Regions from separate parts of the Nonomuraea sp. NPDC003727 genome, predicted to be linked through region 1. Evidence: riboswitches for the same ligand, from Rfam matches in the RefSeq annotation. Region 1 holds a riboswitch; each other region holds the start of a gene.
The links. Region 1 has a riboswitch for cyclic di-AMP ahead of ACWDLG_RS14055 (coiled-coil domain-containing protein). Riboswitches for the same ligand answer to the same signal wherever they lie in the genome.
Positions count from the first base shown of each region.

Region 2: it holds a riboswitch for cyclic di-AMP, as region 1 does, so the genes downstream of both, ACWDLG_RS09850 (D-alanyl-D-alanine carboxypeptidase family protein) here and ACWDLG_RS14055 (coiled-coil domain-containing protein) in region 1, are expected to answer to the same signal.
Region 3: it holds a riboswitch for cyclic di-AMP, as region 1 does, so the genes downstream of both, ACWDLG_RS08530 (hypothetical protein) here and ACWDLG_RS14055 (coiled-coil domain-containing protein) in region 1, are expected to answer to the same signal.

Region 1 is NZ_JBSFNE010000004.1:510,481-513,743, forward strand. Features, by position in the region: gene katG (catalase/peroxidase HPI) at 1-686, shown strand, start outside; gene ACWDLG_RS14055 (coiled-coil domain-containing protein) at 768-1,721, opposite strand; cyclic di-AMP (ydaO/yuaA leader) riboswitch at 1,725-1,861, opposite strand; gene galT (galactose-1-phosphate uridylyltransferase) at 1,928-2,989, opposite strand; gene ACWDLG_RS14065 (DeoR/GlpR family DNA-binding transcription regulator) at 2,986-3,263, opposite strand, start outside.
Region 2 is NZ_JBSFNE010000003.1:234,022-237,284, reverse strand. Features, by position in the region: gene ACWDLG_RS09860 (hypothetical protein) at 1-76, shown strand, start outside; gene ACWDLG_RS09855 (amidohydrolase family protein) at 219-1,052, shown strand; cyclic di-AMP (ydaO/yuaA leader) riboswitch at 1,195-1,337, shown strand; gene ACWDLG_RS09850 (D-alanyl-D-alanine carboxypeptidase family protein) at 1,350-2,264, shown strand; gene ACWDLG_RS09845 (isoprenyl transferase) at 2,495-3,262, shown strand.
Region 3 is NZ_JBSFNE010000002.1:695,542-698,804, reverse strand. Features, by position in the region: gene ACWDLG_RS08545 (DUF4388 domain-containing protein) at 1-449, shown strand, start outside; gene ACWDLG_RS08540 (roadblock/LC7 domain-containing protein) at 479-850, shown strand; gene ACWDLG_RS08535 (hypothetical protein) at 875-1,246, shown strand; cyclic di-AMP (ydaO/yuaA leader) riboswitch at 1,572-1,706, shown strand; gene ACWDLG_RS08530 (hypothetical protein) at 1,867-2,736, shown strand; gene ACWDLG_RS08525 (alpha/beta hydrolase) at 2,782-3,263, shown strand, end outside.

The DNA.
Region 1 (3,263 bases):
AGCAGCTCACGACGGTCCTGGACACCCTCGAGGGCATCCGGCGCGAGTTCAACGAGGCCGGCGGCGCGAAGATCTCGCTCGCCGACCTGATCGTGCTGGCCGGCTCGGCCGCCGTCGAGAGGGCAGCGGGCGAGGCCGGCGTGGCGGTGACGGTGCCGTTCCGCCCAGGCCGTACCGACGCCACTCAGGAGCAGACCGACGTCGAGTCCTTCCGGGTCCTGGAGCCGCGGGCCGACGGGTTCCGCAACTACCTGCGTTCCGACGAGAAGACGCAACCGGAGGTGCTGCTCGTCGATCGTGCCTACATGCTCAACCTGACTCCGCCCGAGATGACCGTCCTCATCGGCGGCCTGCGTTCCCTCGGAGCCAACGTCGGCGGTACCCGGCACGGCGTCCTCACCGACCGGCCCGGTGTGCTCACCGCCGACTTCTTCACCAACCTGCTCTCCCCGGGCACCCGGTGGAAGGCATCGGACTCCGAGGAGCATCTGTACGAGATCCGCGACGTGGTCACCGATGAGGTGAAGTGGACCGCCACCGCGGTCGACCTCATCTTCGGCTCCAACTCCCAGCTACGGGCCCTCGCGGAGGTCTACGCCAGCCAGGACGCCCGCGACAAGTTCGTGACCGACTTCGTCGCGGCCTGGACCAAGGTCATGGAACTCGACCGGTTCGACCTCGCCTGACCCGTGAACGCCCCCGCCGCCGAGGACGGCGGCGGGGGCGGCGGAGGCGTATCGGTCCAGGCGGCTCGCCATCGCCTGCTTTCAGTTCATCGAGACGTGGACGTGGTCGTAGTGGTTCTCGGTGATGCTGCCGCGGTCGGACATCGGCCGCCAGCCGCTGCCGCTGTTGATCCGCTGCCGCCAGATCACGTACTTGACGCCCAGGCGGGTCTGGTTCTTCACCGCCCACGCCGCGATCTGGTCGCCCAGCGTCCGGTTGACGGCCGCGGGCATGGAGCCGCCCGAGCTCATCATGAAGTCGCAGGCCCTTCCGAGGGGGTGTTCCCCGCTGCTGCCCGACCGGTAGCAGCCCACCTCGAACGGCAGCGCGAACGTCTTCTTGATGGTGTCGCGCATGAGCCGGGTGCGCGGGGTGATGTTGTCCGACCCGGCGGGAAGCTCGGGCGCCCAGCTGCCGTCGGCCTTGCGGCCAGGACCGGTCGGCACGAGGGCCTGCAGCTTCTTCTCGATGTCCTTGATCATGCCCTCGGCGGCCTTCCGGTCGCCGGCGACCTGCTCGGTCTCGGTCCTGATCCGGTCGGCGAGCGCGGTGGCCGCGTCGGCGGCCTGCTTCTTGGTGTCGCGCGCCGCGGCGACGTTCTTGACGACCGCGTCCTGCTCGGCGCTCATCTGCTCGAGCAGGGCGGCGGTGTTGAGGTCGGGGGTGAACAGCAGCGTCGGCAGGTCAGGGGTGCTGGCCTGGTAGCGCAGCTCGGTGATCCTCGAGGCCTCCTTCTCGGCCGTGACCAGCGTCTGCTCGGCCGCCGCGAGCTGTTTCCCGGCCGCTTTCGCGTCCTTCTGGGCCTTGGCCAGCGAGACGCGCTTGGCGTTGTAGGTCCGGATCAGCTTGTCGACCCGGGTGTTGAGCTTCTTCAGCTCGGTCCGCAACTGCGGTTCGGACGGCTTGGGGGCAGCCGAGACCGCGGTCGCGGAACCGATCACGAGGGACAGCGCGGCGACAGCACCGCATGCGAAACGGGACGTGGGGGACGCCACGAACGATCCTCTCCGTCTGCCGGCCGGGTTAGCTGACGGGTTCGGGCGGGAGAAGCCCTACCACACGCGTGGATTCACCCCAGGTTCTCGATGGGTCCCCGGCTCCGGGCAACGCGCCCAGGATTAGGCATGTGACGGCTGTGAAAGCCGACGAATCGGGATATTAGTAGTAAATCCCCCGTAATGCGACCTCAAGCGGACATTAATTAGTGATCTACTTGTGATCGAAGCAGCCGCGCCGCGTCCTCGGGCAGAACGTCGTTGACGAAGGCGCCCATCGCCGACTCCGAGCCCGCCAGGTACTTCAGCTTCTCCGGCGCCCTGCGGATGCTGAACAGCTCCATGTGCAGGTAGGCCAGGTCGCGGCCGTGCCGTACGGGGGCCTGGTGCCAGGCGGCCACGTACGGCATGACCACCCCGAACAGCCCGTCGAGCGCCTTCAGCACGCGGGTGTAGACGGGGCCGAAGGCGGCGCGCTCCTCCTGGGTGAGCGCCGCCAGGTCCGGAACCTGGCGGTGCGGGTAGAGGTGCACCTCGAACGGGTAGCGGGCGGCGGCCGGCACGAACGCGGTCCACAGCTCGTTGGCGGCCACCACACGCTCGCCCGCCCGCTCGGCGGCCAGCACGTCGGCGAACAGGTTCGGCCGCTTGGCCGCGGCCGCCAGGTGCAGGCGGGTGCGCGGGGTGACGTAGGGGTAGGCGTAGATCTGGCCGTGCGGGTGCGCCAGCGTGATGCCGATCTCGGCGCCCCTGTTCTCGAAGCAGAACACCTGCTCCACGCCCGGGATCGCCGACAGCTCGGCCGTGCGGTCGGCCCAGGCCTCCATCACCAGCTCCACCTGCTCGTCGGACAGCGCCGAGAAGGAGGAGTCGTGGTCGGAGGTGAAGCAGACGACCTCGCAGCGCCCGACCCCCGGCCGCACCTCGCTCAGCCCGCCGGGGGCGGTGTAGGTGCCCAGGTTGGTGGAGAAGCTGGGAAAGCGGTTCTCGAAGACGGCGACGTCGTAGTCGGCGGCCGGGATCTCGGTCGGCTTGCCGGGCCTGGTCGGGCACAGCGGGCACTCGTCGGCCGGCGGCAGGAAGGTGCGGGTCTGCCGGTGACCCGCCATCGCCACCCACTCCTCGGTGAGCGGGTCGTAGCGCAGTTCGGAGGCCGCGGGCCTGGGCGGCAGCTCGCGCTCGTCGATCGCGCTCCGGTCGGCGTCGTCGCGCCGGTCGAAGTAGATCAACTCTCGGCCGTCGGCCATGTGCGCGATGGTGCGCTTCACTTGATGTCCTCCGCGATGATCAGTTCTCCCGCCCGCTCGGCCAGCTCCGCGCGCGCCTCGTCCGGCAGGGCCGCGTCGCTGATGACGACGTCGGCCTCCGACAGCTCCGCGATCGTGCTGATGCCGACCGTGCCCCACTTGGTGTGGTCGGCCGGGACCACCAGGCGATGTGCCGAGGCGACCAGTTCCCTGTCGGTCTCCGACTCCAGCAGGTTGGGGGTGGTGAAACCGGCCTTGGTGCTCATGCCGTGCACGCCCAGGAACAGCGTGTCGA
Region 2 (3,263 bases), on a different contig from region 1:
GCGCGCCCGAGGGATCCTCCACGACCCGCCACCGCGCCGCCGCGGGCGCCTGCCGTTCCCCTGGCGCCGCCGCTGAACCGGGGGACACCCCCCACAGTGCGGGTCGGCCACCCTTCGCCTCGCAGCGGCCCGAGCCTCGGTCCTGCCGTTCTTCCTGGGGCCGCGGTGAGTCCCGGGGAGCTCTTGCCGAGGTCGGCCAGACATCCTATGTTTGCCGCGTGATAGTCGACGCCCACCAGCACTTCTGGAACCTGGAGACCGGCGCCTACTCCTGGCCCACTCCCGACCTGCCGGCGATCCACCGCACCTTCGGCCCCGCGGACCTGGCGCCCGAGCTGGCCGCCGCGGGCGTCGACCGGACGGTCGTGGTCCAGGCCGACGACTCCTTCTGGGAGACCGACGCCATGCTGGCCCACGCCGACGCCCACGACTTCATCGCCGGGGTCGTCGGATGGGTGCCCCTCGACCGCCCGGAGGAAGCCGCCCGAGCGCTCGAGCGCTACACCAGACATCCGAAGTTCGTCGGCGTCCGGCACCTCATCCACACCGAGCCCGATCCCGACTGGCTGATCGGGGAAGCGGTGCTCGACGGGCTCGGACTGCTGGCCGAGGCGGGCGTGCCGTTCGACGTGGTCTCGCTGCTGCCCCGGCATCTGGAGCACGTCGTCACGATCGCCGAGCGGCACCCCACGCTCAACCTCGTCATCGACCACCTGTCCAAGCCCAGGATCGCCGCCGGTGAGCTGGAGCCGTGGGCGTCGCTGCTGCGCGCCGCCGCCGCCTGCCCCACCGTGTACGCCAAGGTGTCGGGCCTGGTCACCGAGGCCGACCACGCCCGCTGGACCGTGGCGGACCTGCGGCCCTACGTGGAGCACGCGGTCGAGGTGTTCGGGCCGGACCGGCTGATGTTCGGCAGCGACTGGCCCGTCTCGCTGCTGGCGGCCGACTACCGGACGGTCTTCACGGTGTACGGGGCGCTTCTCGGGGGGATCGACCGCGACAAGGTGCTCGGCGGGAACGCCGCCCGTTTCTACGGCTTGAGCGCGATGTAGCGGCCCGTCGCAGGCCGGAGGTTCGCGGCTATTTGCGTGGTTTATGCTATTTTGCTACTTTTGGGCCGTTGTGCAACGAGCTGTGACATGTTCGTTGCCGTTTCATTGCCCGGACCGCGCGTCATCTCAGGCCAGTCCGCCGGACGCGCGGCCGCCGAATCCGTATCCACGGAGCCGGGGACCCACTTCCCTTGGGGTGAATCGAGCGCCCGCTCAGCGGCGCCCGTAGGGCACTTCCCAGCCCGAACCCGTCAGCTAACCCGGTAGGCGGCATGGAAGCCAAGGAGCAGACCCTTCATGCCCACGCATCTCACCTACCGGCTGGGACGCGCGCTGCTCGGCGCCGTCATCACCGCTGGCTCCGTGACCGCGGTCGCCACCGGTGCGCAGGCCGCCCCCCAGCCCGGCGTCGTGTCGCCGGTCTCCCGGACCCACGCTCCGGCCGCCGCCGCGGACGCCCCGGCGGTGCTCGGCCGGGCCGCCCACCTGATCGACGCCAGGACCGGCAAGGTCTACTTCAGCAAGAAGGCCGATCGGCGCATGCCGGTGGCCAGCATCACCAAGGTGATGACCGCCTACACCGTGCTGAAGGAGGCCAAGCCCACGGACGTGGTCAAGGTCACCTCCGCTGACGTGCGCTACGCCTCGAAGGGCGGCGCCTCCGTGGCGTACCTGCGCGCCGGCGACCGGCTCACCGTGGAGGAGATGCTCTACGCCCTGATGCTGCCCTCCGGCGCGGACGCCGCCCACGCGCTGGCCCGCTCGTACGGGCCCGGTGTCGACGCCTTCACGGCGAAGATGAACGCCAACGCCCGCGCGCTCGGGATGAAGGACTCGCTGTACGTCAACCCCGACGGGATGCCCGCCAAGGGCGGCGGCTACTCCACCGCGCGCGACCAGGTACGGCTCGCCCAGGCCGCGCTGGACAACAAGACGATCAAGAAGGTCGGCTCCACCCGGTACCGCTCGCTCCCCGAGACGGCGGAGCACGGCGCCTACTCCTGGCGCAACACCAACCGCCTCCTCGGCACGCCGGGCGCCGTCGGCCTGAAGACCGGCTTCACGCGCGCCGCGGGCTACACCCTCGCCTTCGCGGCCGAGCGTGACGGCCATCGGCTGGTCGGCGTGATCCTGGGAGAGTCCAGCTCCAGCCGCCGCTTCGACACCGCCGAGGCGCTTGTCGACTGGGCGGCGACCAGCGGCAGGCTCTGACCGGCGGGGCGCACGCGCCCCCATGGTCCCGCCGCGTCCGACCACCGCCCGCGGCGACGGATGTGGCGAGCGGGCCGGACGGTTCCACCGTGGCGCTGGAGGCGGCACCGGATCGCCGACAGCTCGCCAGGAATCCGCCTAAGGGGGCCAGCAGTCTCGAAAGGCGGTGATAATTGCCTGTTAGGTCGTGAGTCGACCACTAAGGCACAGCACCGCTGGGGAGGAACTCCGTGGGCCTGCGCGATCTGGTCTACCGGCTGTACGAGCGCCGGTTGGAGGCCAAGCTGTCCGCCGACAGCGGCGACTTCCCCCGCCATGTCGGGGTCATCATCGACGGCAACCGCCGTTGGGCGCGCGCGATGGGCATGCGCGACGTCAGCAAGGGACACAGGAAGGGCGCCGACAAGATCTCGGAGCTGCTCACCTGGTGCCGTGAGGCGGGCGTGGAGGTCGTCACGGTCTGGATGCTGTCCAGCGACAACCTCAACCGGCCGAAGGAGGAGCTGGAGCCGCTCCTGAGGATCATCGAGGACGTCACCCAGGAGCTCGTGGCCGAGGGCTGGCGCATCATCCCCGTCGGCGCGCTCGACCTCCTCCCCGACCAGACGGCGAATGTCCTGAAAACCGCGAAAGAAACCACATCGCACCGTCCCGGGCTGATTGTGAACGTTGCGGTTGGGTATGGAGGAAGACGTGAGATTGCCGATGCGGTGCGCTCACTCCTCCAGGAGCACGCAAGTAGGGGGGCGAGCATCGAGGACCTGGTCGAGGTCCTCGATGTGGAGCACATCGCGGAGCATCTCTACACTCGCGGTCAGCCCGATCCCGACCTCCTCATCAGGACGTCGGGCGAGCAACGACTGTCAGGCTTCCTGCTCTGGCAGAGCGCCCACTCCGAGTTCTACTTCTGCGAGGCCTACTGGCCTGACTTCCGCAGGGTCGACTTCCTGCGGGCGCTGCGCGACTACGCCGCGAGACACCGGCGTTACGGCTCCTGAG
Region 3 (3,263 bases), on a different contig from region 1:
ACTGGTTCTTCGAGGTCGAGGAGATCGTCCGCGAGTGCGCCAGGAGGCGGGCCCAGCTGGAGCGCGTCTGGCCGTCGGCGGACGTGGACACCGCCCCGGTCGCGCCGGTCAGGCGGCCGCCGGGCCACCGTGTCGTGCTGAGCGACCTGCAGTGGGAGATCCTCGTCCACGCCGACCGCGCGGCCACCCCCCTGGAGCTGGCCATGAGGCTCGGCCGGCCCGGCTACGCGACGCTGCTGGCCGTACGGCGGCTGGCGGCGGCGGGGCTGCTCACCCGTCCGGAGGGTACGGCGCCGCCGCTGCCGCGACGGGTCGACCGGGTTCCCGAGGCCGGGCCCCGCCACGACCCCGACGCTCCTGCTCTGCCCCTGGGGCCCGTGGTGACCGCGGACCCGACCGACGTGAACCTGCTGTTGCGGCTGAAGAAGGCGCTGGAGGAGCTGTCGTGAGGTTCCCCTCACTCAGAAGGAGGCCACCGGTGGAGCTGCGGGACGAGGTGCTGAAGGAGATGATCCTGTTGCGCGAGCGTACGCCCGACGTCAGCGGAAGCATCGCCTGCAGCGTGGACGGGCTGACCATCGCCAGCGACCTGACGGGCGGCAACGTCGAGCAGACCGCCGCGCTGTCGGCGGCGCTGCTGGCCCTCAGCAGACGCATGGCCGTCATGGCCGGCAAGGGTGCCCTGGAGGAGACCCTCATCTCGGGCAGCGCGGGCTTCGCCGCCTTCTACACGGCCGGCCCCACGATCGTCCTCACAGTCCTGGCCGAGCCCGGCACCAATCTCGGGCTGCTGCGGCTGGAGGGTCGCAAGACGGCGGCGAGCGTCGCCGCCATCGCATCGCGAAAGTGACTCGCATTCACACGGAGGAAACGCATGGCCAGCATGGACGTCTCGCTCAAGGAGATGATGGCGATCGACGGCGCGCTCGGGGCCGTCGTGGTCGACTACGGCAGCGGCATGGCGCTCGGCGCCCTCGGCGGCTCCAAGGACCTGGACCTGCAGGTGGCCGCCGCGGGCAACACCGAGGTCGTCAAGGCGAAGATGCGCACGATGGAGTCGCTCGGCCTCAAGGAGGTCATCGAGGACATCCTCATCACGCTGACCGGTCAGTACCACATCATCAGGCCGATGACCGGCAGGGGCGGCAAGGGACTCTTCCTTTACCTGGCGCTGGACCGCACCAGGGCGAACCTGGCGCTGGCGCGCCACCAGCTGCGCGGCATCGAGGAGAAGCTCGAGGTCTGACGGACCACGCCCCGTGTCCGCGGCGCGGCGGGCACGGGGCGTGCCGTACGACCGGCCCGCGCCTTCTTCAGCCGTGTGTACTCCGGCTTTACCCCGGCGCCGCTGCCGATTTCATGATTTTTATCCCCTTGATCGGCTTTCCTGCCGCGCCCGCGCAACCCGTTGTTTTTCAGGGGTTTCCGCGCTCTCCGCGCCTGCTGAATCGTGACGATAAAGGGTAGATCCTCTTTCCGATTCATGGGTTTGCTTTTGCCTTTGGGGTGATTTGCCCATAGAGTCCTTTGCGTTACCGAGCGGTGACCGTGCTCTTCACCAGGGAAGAGTCGGCCGGTCGGCGCCGAATCCCGCGACTGCGGGAACCGGGGACCCATCTCTTTGGGGTGAATCCGGCCTCGTGCCGGTAGGGCATCTCCACGCCCGAACCCGTCAGCTAACCCGGTAGGCGAGATGGAGAGGACACCACCCTTGTACGACAGCCCCCCGAACTGAGCGGCGCTTCCCCCCCGCTTCCTTTCGCGCTCTGTCTTTTCGCGTAGCGACTGCTAGGCCCATGCCCGGCTACGCCTTTGCCTGATCTTCATGTGAGCGCGGATTTCCTATCCCTCGCACAAAGGACTTTCATGACCCGCCGCTTTGGCATGCGCGCTTCCGCCCTGCTCGTCACCACCGCCCTCGCCGTCGGTTCCGGCGCCGCCGCCGCTCTCGCCGAGCCCACGGAGCCTGACCTCGCCCGGACCACCCAGCAGCGGACCCTCCTCCAGGGAGGCACCACCGCCTCCTACTTCTGGGACGACTCCTCCGGCCGCGCCGGCGACACCGGCCTGCCCGCGAGCGGCATCTCGATGCGCAAGGGCCTGGCAGCCAGCCCGAGCTGGCCCCTCATGACCGAAGGCTACGTCGTCTACAAGGGTAAGAAGGCCCCCTTCTTCGTGGGTGACCGTGGTCCTGGCGTGCCCTCCAGCAGCGGCGTCATGCTCGACCTCGACGCCAAGACCTTCGCCTACCTCACCGGCGGCGAGTTCAACTCCGACACGCTGATGGTGAACGGCAACGGCGGTCAGGGCCACATCAAGGTCCAGTACGTCATCACCAAGTGGGGTGACGGCGTGGGCAAGAAGAACCACCCCGTCGCCTTCTCCACCGGCGCGTGGGGTCGTATGGACCACAACCCGGCCAAGCCGCCGGTCGACTACCTGGCCCTGGCCGAGAAGAAGAAGGCCGAGGCCGCCAAGAAGGCGCAGGCCGCCAAGAAGGCCGAGCTGGTCGCCGCCCGTGAGGCGGACGAGCAGGAGTCCAAGGGGACGACGGCCGCCGCCGCGTCGGTCAGGCCCGCCTCCTTCGACGGTCCGGTGCGCACCACCGCCGCCCGGACCGCGACCGAGGACGACAGCCACACCGGCACCGCGCTGGCCCTCATCGGCGGTCTCGCGCTCGTCGGCGGCGTCGGCTACCTGGGCCGCGGCCACCTGCGCAAGGTCGTCTCCCGCTGATCTCCCCCTTGTCGTCATGCGAAACAGAATGAGATTCTGCTTCGCATGACGCTCATGGCGCGCGCCAACGGCATCGACATCGCCTACGACCCCATCGGCGACCCCCAAGACCGGCCCCTTCTGCTGATCATGGGGCTCGGCTCCCAGCTCGTCCACTGGGACGACGAGTTCTGCGAACTGCTCTCCAGGAGGGGCCACCACGTCGTCCGCTTCGACAACCGCGACGTGGGGCTCTCCACCCACTTCCGTGAGGCGGGCGTGCCCGACCTCACCCCCGGCGCGGCGGCGCCGTACCTGCTGAGCGACATGGCCGGCGACGCGGCGGGCCTGATGGACGCGCTCGGCTGGCCCGCCGCGCACGTGGTGGGCATCTCGATGGGCGGCATGATCGCCCAGGCGCTCGCCATCGGGCACCCCGGCAGGGTGCTGACGCTGACCTCCATCATGTCGACGCCCAGCCCCGAGGCCGGGCCGCCCACCCCCGAGGCGATGGCCGCGCTGTTCGGCCCGCCCGCCGCCGACCGGCA